Regions from separate parts of the Arthrobacter sp. KBS0703 genome, predicted to be linked through region 1. Evidence: predicted binding sites of a transcription regulator. Region 1 holds the regulator's gene; each other region holds the start of a gene.
The links. The regulator HrcA, encoded in region 1, represses chaperone genes, less so after heat shock. The targets are predictions, from matches to a motif close to TTNGCACTCGNNNNNNNCGAGTGCNAA.

Region 1 (2,198 bases):
CACCCGGAGGTCGTCACCCCAGACCTTTTCCACGAGTTCGGCGTCGTGCTTGCCCTCCACCCAGATCCGGCTCGCCTTGGCCACCTGGGCACGCTGGCCCTCCACCCTGACGGAACCCGACGCCGTCCGCGCCGCTGTCCCGGATCCCTGCGGTTTGCCGGAAGGGGCAGGGGGCATCAGCCGGATGGGCCGGCCTTCGAGGAGGAACCCGAAACCAAGGCGGAACGACCGCGATTTCCCGCACCGGTCCTCGAGCGCCACGACGTGCATCCCGCCGGATTTCTCCACGCGGGTCACCGCGCCCACCCAGCCCGACTGGACCTCTTCGAGCACCATCCCGCGCTCTGCTGGCACTTCCGGCAAGTCATTCTTTGCGGGCGCCGCAATCTCCTGCGGGCCCCAGGTCTGGTACTGCATTCGTTCACATCGCTTTGCACTAGGAAGATGCCGCCCCGGCAACTTATCTGCTGCCGGGCCGAAGGGTGCCCGGAATTTCGCCCGGAGCGGTACCAATGCTAACAACGAGCCGTCTCATATTAGACTTGTTAGCACTTAGGCATGTGGAGTGCTAAAAAATGGCTTGCAGGGCGCCGTCCTGACAAGCCAGTTACGGTCGATCGGAGGTGGACCATGAGCGAACCACGCAAGCTCGAGGTGCTGCGCGCCATTGTCGAGGACTACGTCCATTCCCGGGAACCCGTCGGATCAAAAGCCTTGGTTGAACGCCACCATCTGGGCGTTTCCAGCGCCACTATCCGCAACGACATGGCTGCGCTGGAGGATGAGGGACTCATCACGGCACCGCACACCAGCGCCGGAAGGATCCCCACCGATAAGGGCTACCGGCTCTTCGTGGACCAGATCTCGGCTGTCAAACCGCTGTCCCAGGCGGAGCGCCGCGCCATCCAGTCGCTGCTGGAGGGATCTGAGGACCTCGACGACGTCCTTGACCGGACTGCCAGGCTCCTGTCCCAGCTGACCAACCAGGTCGCCGTCGTGCAGTACCCCCACCTGAGCCGTGCCGTGGTGCGCCATATCGAATTCGTGCTGCTGGCCCCCCGCAAGGTCCTGATCGTCCTGATCGCCGACAGCGGCAAGGTTGAGCAGCGGGTCATCGACGTCGGCCAGGAACTGGGGGAGGACGCCCTGTCCGACCTGCGGACGCGGTTCCTCGCAGGCGTCGGCGGGACACCCCTGATCATGCTCCCGCAGCACCTTGCCGCTGTGCTGGCAGGCTGCGGGCCTGACCAGCGCCGGGCCGCCGTCGCCCTCAGCAGGGCTCTTGAAGCCCTCGCCCACAGCAGCCGGGAGGACCGGATGGTTATGGCGGGAACCGCCAACCTCGCGCGGTCCAACGTGGACTTCCCGCTCAGCATCGGGCCCGTCCTGGAAGCGCTCGAAGAGCAGGTGGTCATGCTCCGGCTCCTCAGCGACATGGCGCAGGACCCCCGGGGGGTTGCCGTCAGCATCGGCCGGGAGAATCCCTATGACGGACTCGCCGAGGCTTCGGTGGTAGCCACCGGCTACGGCCCCAACGCCAGCGCCAAGGTCGGGATCCTTGGCCCCACCCGCATGGACTACCCCACCACCATGGCCGCCGTACGCGCGGTGGCCCGTTACCTTTCGAGGATCCTGGGCCCGTGATGCCACGGCCCGGCGGTCCCCGCACCCCAGGCAGTACAACGAGGAAGAGATACGAACTTTGAGCAGCCACTACGACGTTCTTGGAGTCTCCCCGGAAGCCACCGGCGAAGAGATCAAAAAGGCCTACCGCAAACTGGCCCGCACCCTGCACCCGGACGTCAACCCCGGAGAAGATGCCTCGGACCAGTTCAAGGCCGTCACGCATGCCTACGAGGTGCTGTCCGATCCGCAGAAGCGCCGGGTCTACGACACCACAGGCAACGAGAACGGCACTGACAACGGCTTCGGCGGCGGCGGCTACGCCGGGCAGGGGTTCGCGTTCCAAGACATTTTTGACACCTTCTTCGGCGCGGGGGGAACCTCAGGTCCGGCGTCGCGGGTCCGCAGGGGGCAGGACGCCCTCATCAGCATCCGGATCGACCTGCGCGACGCCGTCTTCGGCGTCAACAAGAAGATCGAGGTGGATACCGCGGTCACCTGCCCCACGTGCGACGGGTCATGCTGCCGCGAGGGTAGCCACCCGGAACGCTGCGACATCTGCGGCGGCAGCGGCC
Region 2 (2,198 bases), 510 kb from region 1:
GGGAATCCTCGACGGCTCTGCTGCGCGCCGGGGATGCCACCCTGGCCGAGGTCAGCGAGGCGACCGGACTGGACCAGGGCGAACTGCTGGATTTGCTCAGCCGGAGTGTTCCCGGACGGGAACCGTCCTGGAAGCAACCGGGGATTGCAGGCCTGTCCTAGAGAGGCGTAGGTTCTGTTCGGCTGCGCTCCGGCGGTCCGAGAGTGGGTGGCACAGGCCCGGGCGGGGGCCTGTCCACGCCTGTTCGGCTCTGGGGCTTTTGCACCTGCCGGACTGGCTTCACCAGCACCCATCGGCGCCGCGCGCGGAACACGTTCGGCCCACAGGTTGCTTCCAGGCGCATATGCCTGGCCGGAGGAAGGCGTTTGTATCGACGTGGTGTGGGCAGGACGGCTGTGTAACCGCTGCCTGTGGGCTCCGTTTGGCAGGCTGGTCACGGGAGTGAGGGGCAACCCGAAAACCAGGCGCCGGGTACCTGCAGCCCTCTCCGGTTCGTGGCGGGCAGCTGGCCCTAAGCCGCGCGGAGGATGCGAGTTCCTTCACATGCTGTCGTCCGGGCGGGCGCTTTGCTCAGGATGGGCCGCTGCGCGGCTGCTGCGGGCGCGGACCCGCTGCAGCTGAAGCCGGAGCCGGGCGTTGTCCATTTCCAGTTCCAGCACCTTGGCCACGCCGGCCAGGTTGAGCCCGTCGTCCAGGAGCTCTCCGATCCGGCGCAACACCGCGAGGTCGGATTCGCTGTACTGGCGGGTGCCTCCTTCGGTCCGTTCCGGCGTCAGCAGGCCGCGGCGTTCATAGAGCCGGATGTTTTGTTGACCCGTTCCCAGGAGTTCTGCCACCACGGATATGGCGTACAGCCCGCGCCCGCTGCCGCGTTGGTTTGTCATGCGTTTCCCGTCAATTTGCCTGAATCTTCCTCTTGCACCATTTTGTCACCAGTGCTATAAGAAATCTATATCCACTGTCACAGATACCCGGCGGTGGGTAGCCATGAAACCTAGGTGTTGAAGGGAGTGGGAAATGATGCTTATCCGTACTGACCCGTTCCGTGAGCTGGACCGGCTCACCCAGCAGGTCTTCGGAACAGCAGCCCGCCCGGCGGCCATGCCGATGGACGCGTGGCAGGAGGACGGGGAATTTGTCGTGGCGTTTGACCTGCCCGGGATCACGCCCGACGCCGCGGATCTGAACGTTGAAAGGAACGTCCTCACTGTCCGGGCCGAGCGCCGGGACGCCACCCAGCCCAACGTGGAGCTGGTGGTTGCCGAGCGGCCGCGCGGCGTCTTCAGCCGCCAGCTCATCCTTGGCGACACGCTGGACACGGACAACATCAAGGCCAGCTACGACGTCGGCGTGCTGACACTGCGCATCCCCGTGGCGGAACAGGCAAAGCCGCGCAAGATCGAGATCGAGAGCAAGGGCCAACAGCACCAGATCGAGACGTAGCCCTCCGATGCGCCTGACGGGGCGGCGTCCGGATTCCCGTCTTCGGGCGTCTGCCGGAGGCCGCCCCGGACCGCTGCCACCGGCAACCGCAAATCCCAACACAATCCTGCAGCAGCAACAGGCTTCATGATGACCCGACCTGTCCCGGACTACTACGCGGTCCTGCACGTTTCCCGTGGCGCATCGCCACAGGAAATCGCGCGCGCCTACCGCGCCCTCATGCGCCGGCACCATCCCGATGTTGCCGGTGGAGAGGCTGCGGCCGCCGAACTGCAGCTCATCATGCAGGCCTTCTCCGTACTCCGTGACCCCAAGCGCCGCCACGCCTACGACCGGGAAGACTTCCGCGCCGGGCGCGCTGCTCCACCCGCCGAGCACAACCATCCGCGGGAACGTCCGGAAGCGAACGGCCAGGACACCCGCCAGGGCGCCGGAGGGCGGAACGGCGGTCCGCAGTTCATTCCGGTCCGGGTGGTTCCGCGGCGAGAGCCGCCACTGCGCGTCACTCCCGTCAGGTGGGAGAGCGGACCGTGGGCATAACCGCACACGAATCAGACCCAGAGGAGAACTACAACGATGAGCGACTGGCGCCGCTACGACTCACACCTGATCCCGGCCTTCCACGAGCGCTTCGAGCAGCGTTGGGGCAAGGGCACCGCCCCGTTCCTGGACCCCGAAACCCATGAGGAACCGCTGCCCCGCGCGCGGTGGATCAATCCCGCCACCGGTGCCGCCCTGGCCGTGGTGCCCATCTG
Region 3 (2,198 bases), 1.7 Mb from region 1:
TCTGCTTGAGCGGGGCGTCGATGGCAACGCGGACGATGTTCGCACCCGTTGCCTCGTCGCCTTCAAGCTGCAGGTTGGCGAATGCCTTCGCGCCGGCCTGGATCAGGGCAACGCCACCACCGGCGACGATGCCTTCCTCAACGGCAGCCTTCGCGTTGCGGACAGCGTCCTCAATGCGGTGCTTGCGTTCCTTGAGCTCAACTTCGGTTGCGGCACCGGCCTTGATGACTGCAACGCCGCCGGCCAGCTTGGCCAGGCGCTCCTGCAGCTTCTCGCGGTCGTAGTCGGAATCGGAGTTTTCGATCTCGGCGCGGATCTGGGAAACGCGGCCGGCAATCTGGTCAGCGTCGCCTGCACCTTCGACGATGGTGGTCTCGTCCTTGGTGACTACGACCTTGCGGGCGCGGCCCAGGAGTTCGAGGCCGGCAGTCTCCAGCTTGAGGCCGACTTCCTCGGCGATGACCTGGCCACCGGTGAGGATGGCGATGTCGGCGAGCTGCGCCTTGCGGCGGTCACCGAAGCCCGGAGCCTTGACGGCGACGGACTTGAAGGTGCCGCGGATCTTGTTGACGATCAGCGTGGCCAGGGCCTCGCCCTCGATGTCTTCGGCAATGATCAGCAGTGGCTTGGAGGACTGCATGACCTTTTCGAGGACAGCAACCAGTTCCTTGACGTTGGAGATCTTCGAGTTGACGATCAGGATGTACGGGTCCTCAAGGACCGTTTCCTGGCGCTCGGTGTCCGTGACGAAGTACGCGGAGATGTAACCCTTGTCGAAGCGCATGCCTTCGGTGAGCTCAAGCTCCAGGCCAAAGGTGTTGGACTCCTCGACGGTGATGACACCTTCCTTGCCGACCTTGTCCAGGGCCTCGGCTATGAGCGCGCCGATTTCGTTGTCGCCAGCGGAGATCGAGGCCGTGGCGGCGATCTCTTCCTTGGTTTCAATTTCCTTGGCGGAGTCCAGCAGTTCGCGGGTTACCGCTTCAACTGCCTTCTCGATGCCGCGCTTGAGGGACAGGGGGTCAGCTCCGGCCGCGACGTTGCGCAGGCCTTCCTTGACCAGGGCCTGTGCCAGCACGGTAGCCGTGGTGGTGCCGTCGCCTGCGACGTCATCCGTCTTCTTGGCAACTTCCTTGACCAGCTCGGCGCCGATCTTCTCGTAAGGATCGTCCAGCTCGATCTCCTTGGCGATGGAAACACCATCGTTGGTGATCGTGGGGGCGCCCCACTTCTTTTCGAGGACGACGTTGCGTCCACGCGGGCCGAGGGTGACCTTAACGGCGTCGGCGAGGATGTTCAGGCCCCGCTCAAGGCCGCGGCGTGCCTCTTCATCAAATGCAATGATCTTGGCCATAACGGCAGTGGTCCTTTCGGGACGGTCGTTAAGAATGAACCTCGCTGCGGTGCCCGCGACGGACGATCCTTCCTGCAGGCCTCTGTATGCCGGCAGTCCGGATCTCACCCCAACCAGGTGTTTCTTCCGCTCCACGTAGGCGACTGACCTCGCTGACGGCCTGAACCGGGCGATGCTTTAGCAGTCGATACGTAGGAGTGCTAATCAATAATTAGCACTCCCCCGGGGAGAGTGCAAGCAGATGCGGCCGAAAACCGTGGAACGGCGGCAGGCGCTTCGCTCCCAGCGATCAGCCGGCGGCCCGGCCGGCCGCCTCGGTGCCGGTAAGTTTGGCGTTGTTGTCCGCGCCATAGGTGAACACCATGTAGTTGGCAGCGGTGACATCGCCGTTCACATCGAACCGGACAGGGCCTGATTCACCGTCATAGTCCACGGCGGTTCCGGCCTTAATGGCAGGGAGGCATTCCTTGTACGTCTTGCAGACGGGGGGCTTCCCGGCGGGCTGGGCGGCGCTTTGGCCCTGGCCTGCAGAGCCGCCCGAGACGGAGATCAGTTTCGCGGCGATCGAGGCGCCGGCGTCGTCATCCGCCACGGCGGCCGCCACGGCGGCAAGATTAACGGCGTCGTAGGTTTCCGGCGCAAAGGTCATGTCCTTGAGGCCCGCGTCCACTGCCACGAGTTCACCCTGCAGGTGCGCGGATGGGAAGACCCCGGGGACGACGGCGCGCGCGCCGTCCAGCGCCTTGGCGCCGAGCCCCGAGCCGTACTGCCTGAAGGCGCCGTCGCTCAGGATGAGCTTGCTGCCCGGCATGCCGGCGTTGGTGAGTTCGGCGACGGCCCCCTG
Region 4 (2,198 bases), 510 kb from region 1:
ACGTGCCCGCCGCAAGCCGCCTCGAGCCACAGCGCGTCGTCGGGTTTGTCCGGGTGGAGCTGTTCGCCGAAGAGGCTTCTGCCACCGATGCTGAAGGTGACCAGACCCTGCGGCGTCACGGCGAACCTGCAGCTCGCCGGCGTTTCGACGGCGTCTTCCATGATGCTGGTGAAGTCCGGACTCATGGCCAACTGGAAGCCATGGGAGAGCAGGATCGAGACGAGAGCGGAGGTCAGGTCGCCGTCGTTCTCCCGGAAAGCCACGATCGGGACCAGCGTGTAGACCAGTACCGGCACCAGCCGTCCCTGTCCGTTGCCGGCCTGCCGGGTCAGGACCATCCGGACGGCCATGGGGGTGAGTTCGTTTGGCGCCCACTGGCACCGCTGAAAACTCAGGCCGGGACCGCTGCAGCGGCGGTGGCAGACGCAGTCGGTGAAGGTGACGTAACTTGTTCCGTCCGGTGCCGTGCTTTCCGTGACGTTTACCAGCAGTGAGAGCGCCTCATCGGACTCAAGGGGCGCCCGGCAGGCAGCACACGCGCTGGCCATGGAAGCAGCTGTGAGCACGTATTGGGTCGTGTCCCTGCCCTTGAAGGATTCCAAACGCCTGTCCCAGGCAACGTTGCGTGTGACTGGCATTGCAGTGAGTCCCGTCCTCCCTGTTATCCCGGGGTCATGCCCCTTCGTCGCGCGGTGTGGCTTCGTGGCGTGATGTGGCGCGGTCCCCGGGCCACCGGTACCGGGGACCGCGTTCGGGAGGGGCGCCTGGCCGGCTGATGCTGCCTGTGCGCGAATGACGCATTGGCATTCGTCGCTGAAGGCCAACCGCCCTACGACAGCATGGGGTTCGGTGTCCCGCCCTGCCGGTTAGGCGCTGATCTGCTGCTGGGCGCCTTGGCCGCTGGTGATTTCGATCTTCCGCGGCTGCGCCTTGGCAGCGACCGGGATACGCAGGGTCAACACGCCGCCGTCGTACCCGGCCGTAACGTTCTCGGCATCCAATGCCTCGCCGAGGACCAGTTGCCGGCTGAAGACGCCCTGCGGCCGCTCAGCGGCCACCAGCTCGGCCCCTTGGGGGGCGGTGTTTTTCCGCTCAGCCTTCACGGTCAGGAGGTTCCGCTCGACGTCGACGTCGATCGAGTCAACATCCATGCCAGGCAGATCGACCGAGATCACAAACTCGGTGTCCTCCCGCCAGGCATCCAACGGCATGGCGGCCGGGTGCGCGGCCGTGCCAAGCACCTGCTGGGCAAGCCGGTCCAGCTGGCGGAAGGGATCGCTCATCATCAACATGACATACCTCCTTAATTAGCATTGACAGGGGCGGATCTATATCCGCTGATACAGATTTTTTACCACTTCGGTTAACCGCTGGCAAGGGGGCGGGGCCTAGGAAATTTTGCCAACATGACCGGGACTGGGGAGCGGGCGGGGGCTTGCCACCTTGTTTTGCCGTGGACGCGAACGCCAGCCTCCCGAGCGTCAGGGACTCCTCAGATAGCGGTCCCCGCGTTGCCGGGCGTTGTCATTCACACCCGTCCGCGCAAGGCTTCATCTGGCACGCTGTCGCGTCCGCCAATACGGCCGGTTCCGAGACCTTCGCTGCCCGCCCACCTCCACGACTGGCAGTCACGGGAGGGCCTGCGCCCGGCATGAACGGCCGGGTCGGGCCGCTCCTCACCGGCGTACGCTGAGAGTCAGGCCGGCGGCGGTGGTCCACTGGTACCCGCAATCCCAGACGGACACCCAGCCCGTCGCCGGTCCCGTTCCTCCGAACGGCGTGGTTGTCAGTCCCCGAGCGGGGGCTTTGTTCCTGTACCCGACCACGGGGGCGGTCTTATGTGAGGGAAGGGCTGCGATTTCACCAGGTCCGGCTACCCTTTCGTGAAGGTCGCACCGCCATGATCTGGATATCTGGTCGTTAGGTGTCCTCCGACCGATCAGTCCGCCGGACCCGGCAACGCACTTCTCCCAGTCAGTGCCGGGTCCGGCGACCCCTAGTAATTCTGGCCATGGATCCGACCCGCACAGCGTCCCAGTTTTAAGGAACGGTGCCAGCGACCGGGGTCAGCCGGCTCCGCCGGGTTCAGAGATCTGTTGATCTCGCCGCGAAGATGCGTCGCCGCCTGGCGGCCTGCGCCGCACGGATCAGGAGTTTGGCGATGGCCGCGATGGTCAGCAGGGCGGTGAAGGCTGCGA

Region 2: a site for HrcA is predicted at 916-942, ahead of B1A87_RS08895 (Hsp20/alpha crystallin family protein). Genes of this name have one in related genera too.
Region 3: a site for HrcA is predicted at 1,532-1,558, ahead of groL (chaperonin GroEL). Genes of this name have one in related genera too.
Region 4: a site for HrcA is predicted at 1,352-1,378, ahead of B1A87_RS08875 (Hsp20/alpha crystallin family protein). Genes of this name have one in related genera too.

The regions. Positions count from the first base shown of each region.
Region 1 covers NZ_MVDG02000001.1:1,369,102-1,371,299, forward strand. The annotation lists gene B1A87_RS06470 (DUF3097 domain-containing protein) at 1-417, opposite strand, end outside; gene hrcA (heat-inducible transcriptional repressor HrcA) at 631-1,644, shown strand; gene dnaJ (molecular chaperone DnaJ) at 1,703-2,198, shown strand, end outside.
Region 2 covers NZ_MVDG02000001.1:1,878,144-1,880,341, reverse strand. The annotation lists gene B1A87_RS08905 (hypothetical protein) at 1-161, shown strand, start outside; gene B1A87_RS08900 (MerR family transcriptional regulator) at 540-884, opposite strand; gene B1A87_RS08895 (Hsp20/alpha crystallin family protein) at 1,021-1,443, shown strand; gene B1A87_RS08890 (J domain-containing protein) at 1,570-1,983, shown strand; gene B1A87_RS08885 (hypothetical protein) at 2,020-2,198, shown strand, end outside.
Region 3 covers NZ_MVDG02000001.1:3,106,177-3,108,374, forward strand. The annotation lists gene groL (chaperonin GroEL) at 1-1,354, opposite strand, end outside; gene B1A87_RS14425 (ABC transporter substrate-binding protein) at 1,644-2,198, opposite strand, start outside.
Region 4 covers NZ_MVDG02000001.1:1,875,534-1,877,731, reverse strand. The annotation lists gene B1A87_RS08880 (hypothetical protein) at 1-638, opposite strand, end outside; gene B1A87_RS08875 (Hsp20/alpha crystallin family protein) at 867-1,292, opposite strand; gene B1A87_RS08870 (hypothetical protein) at 2,086-2,198, opposite strand, start outside.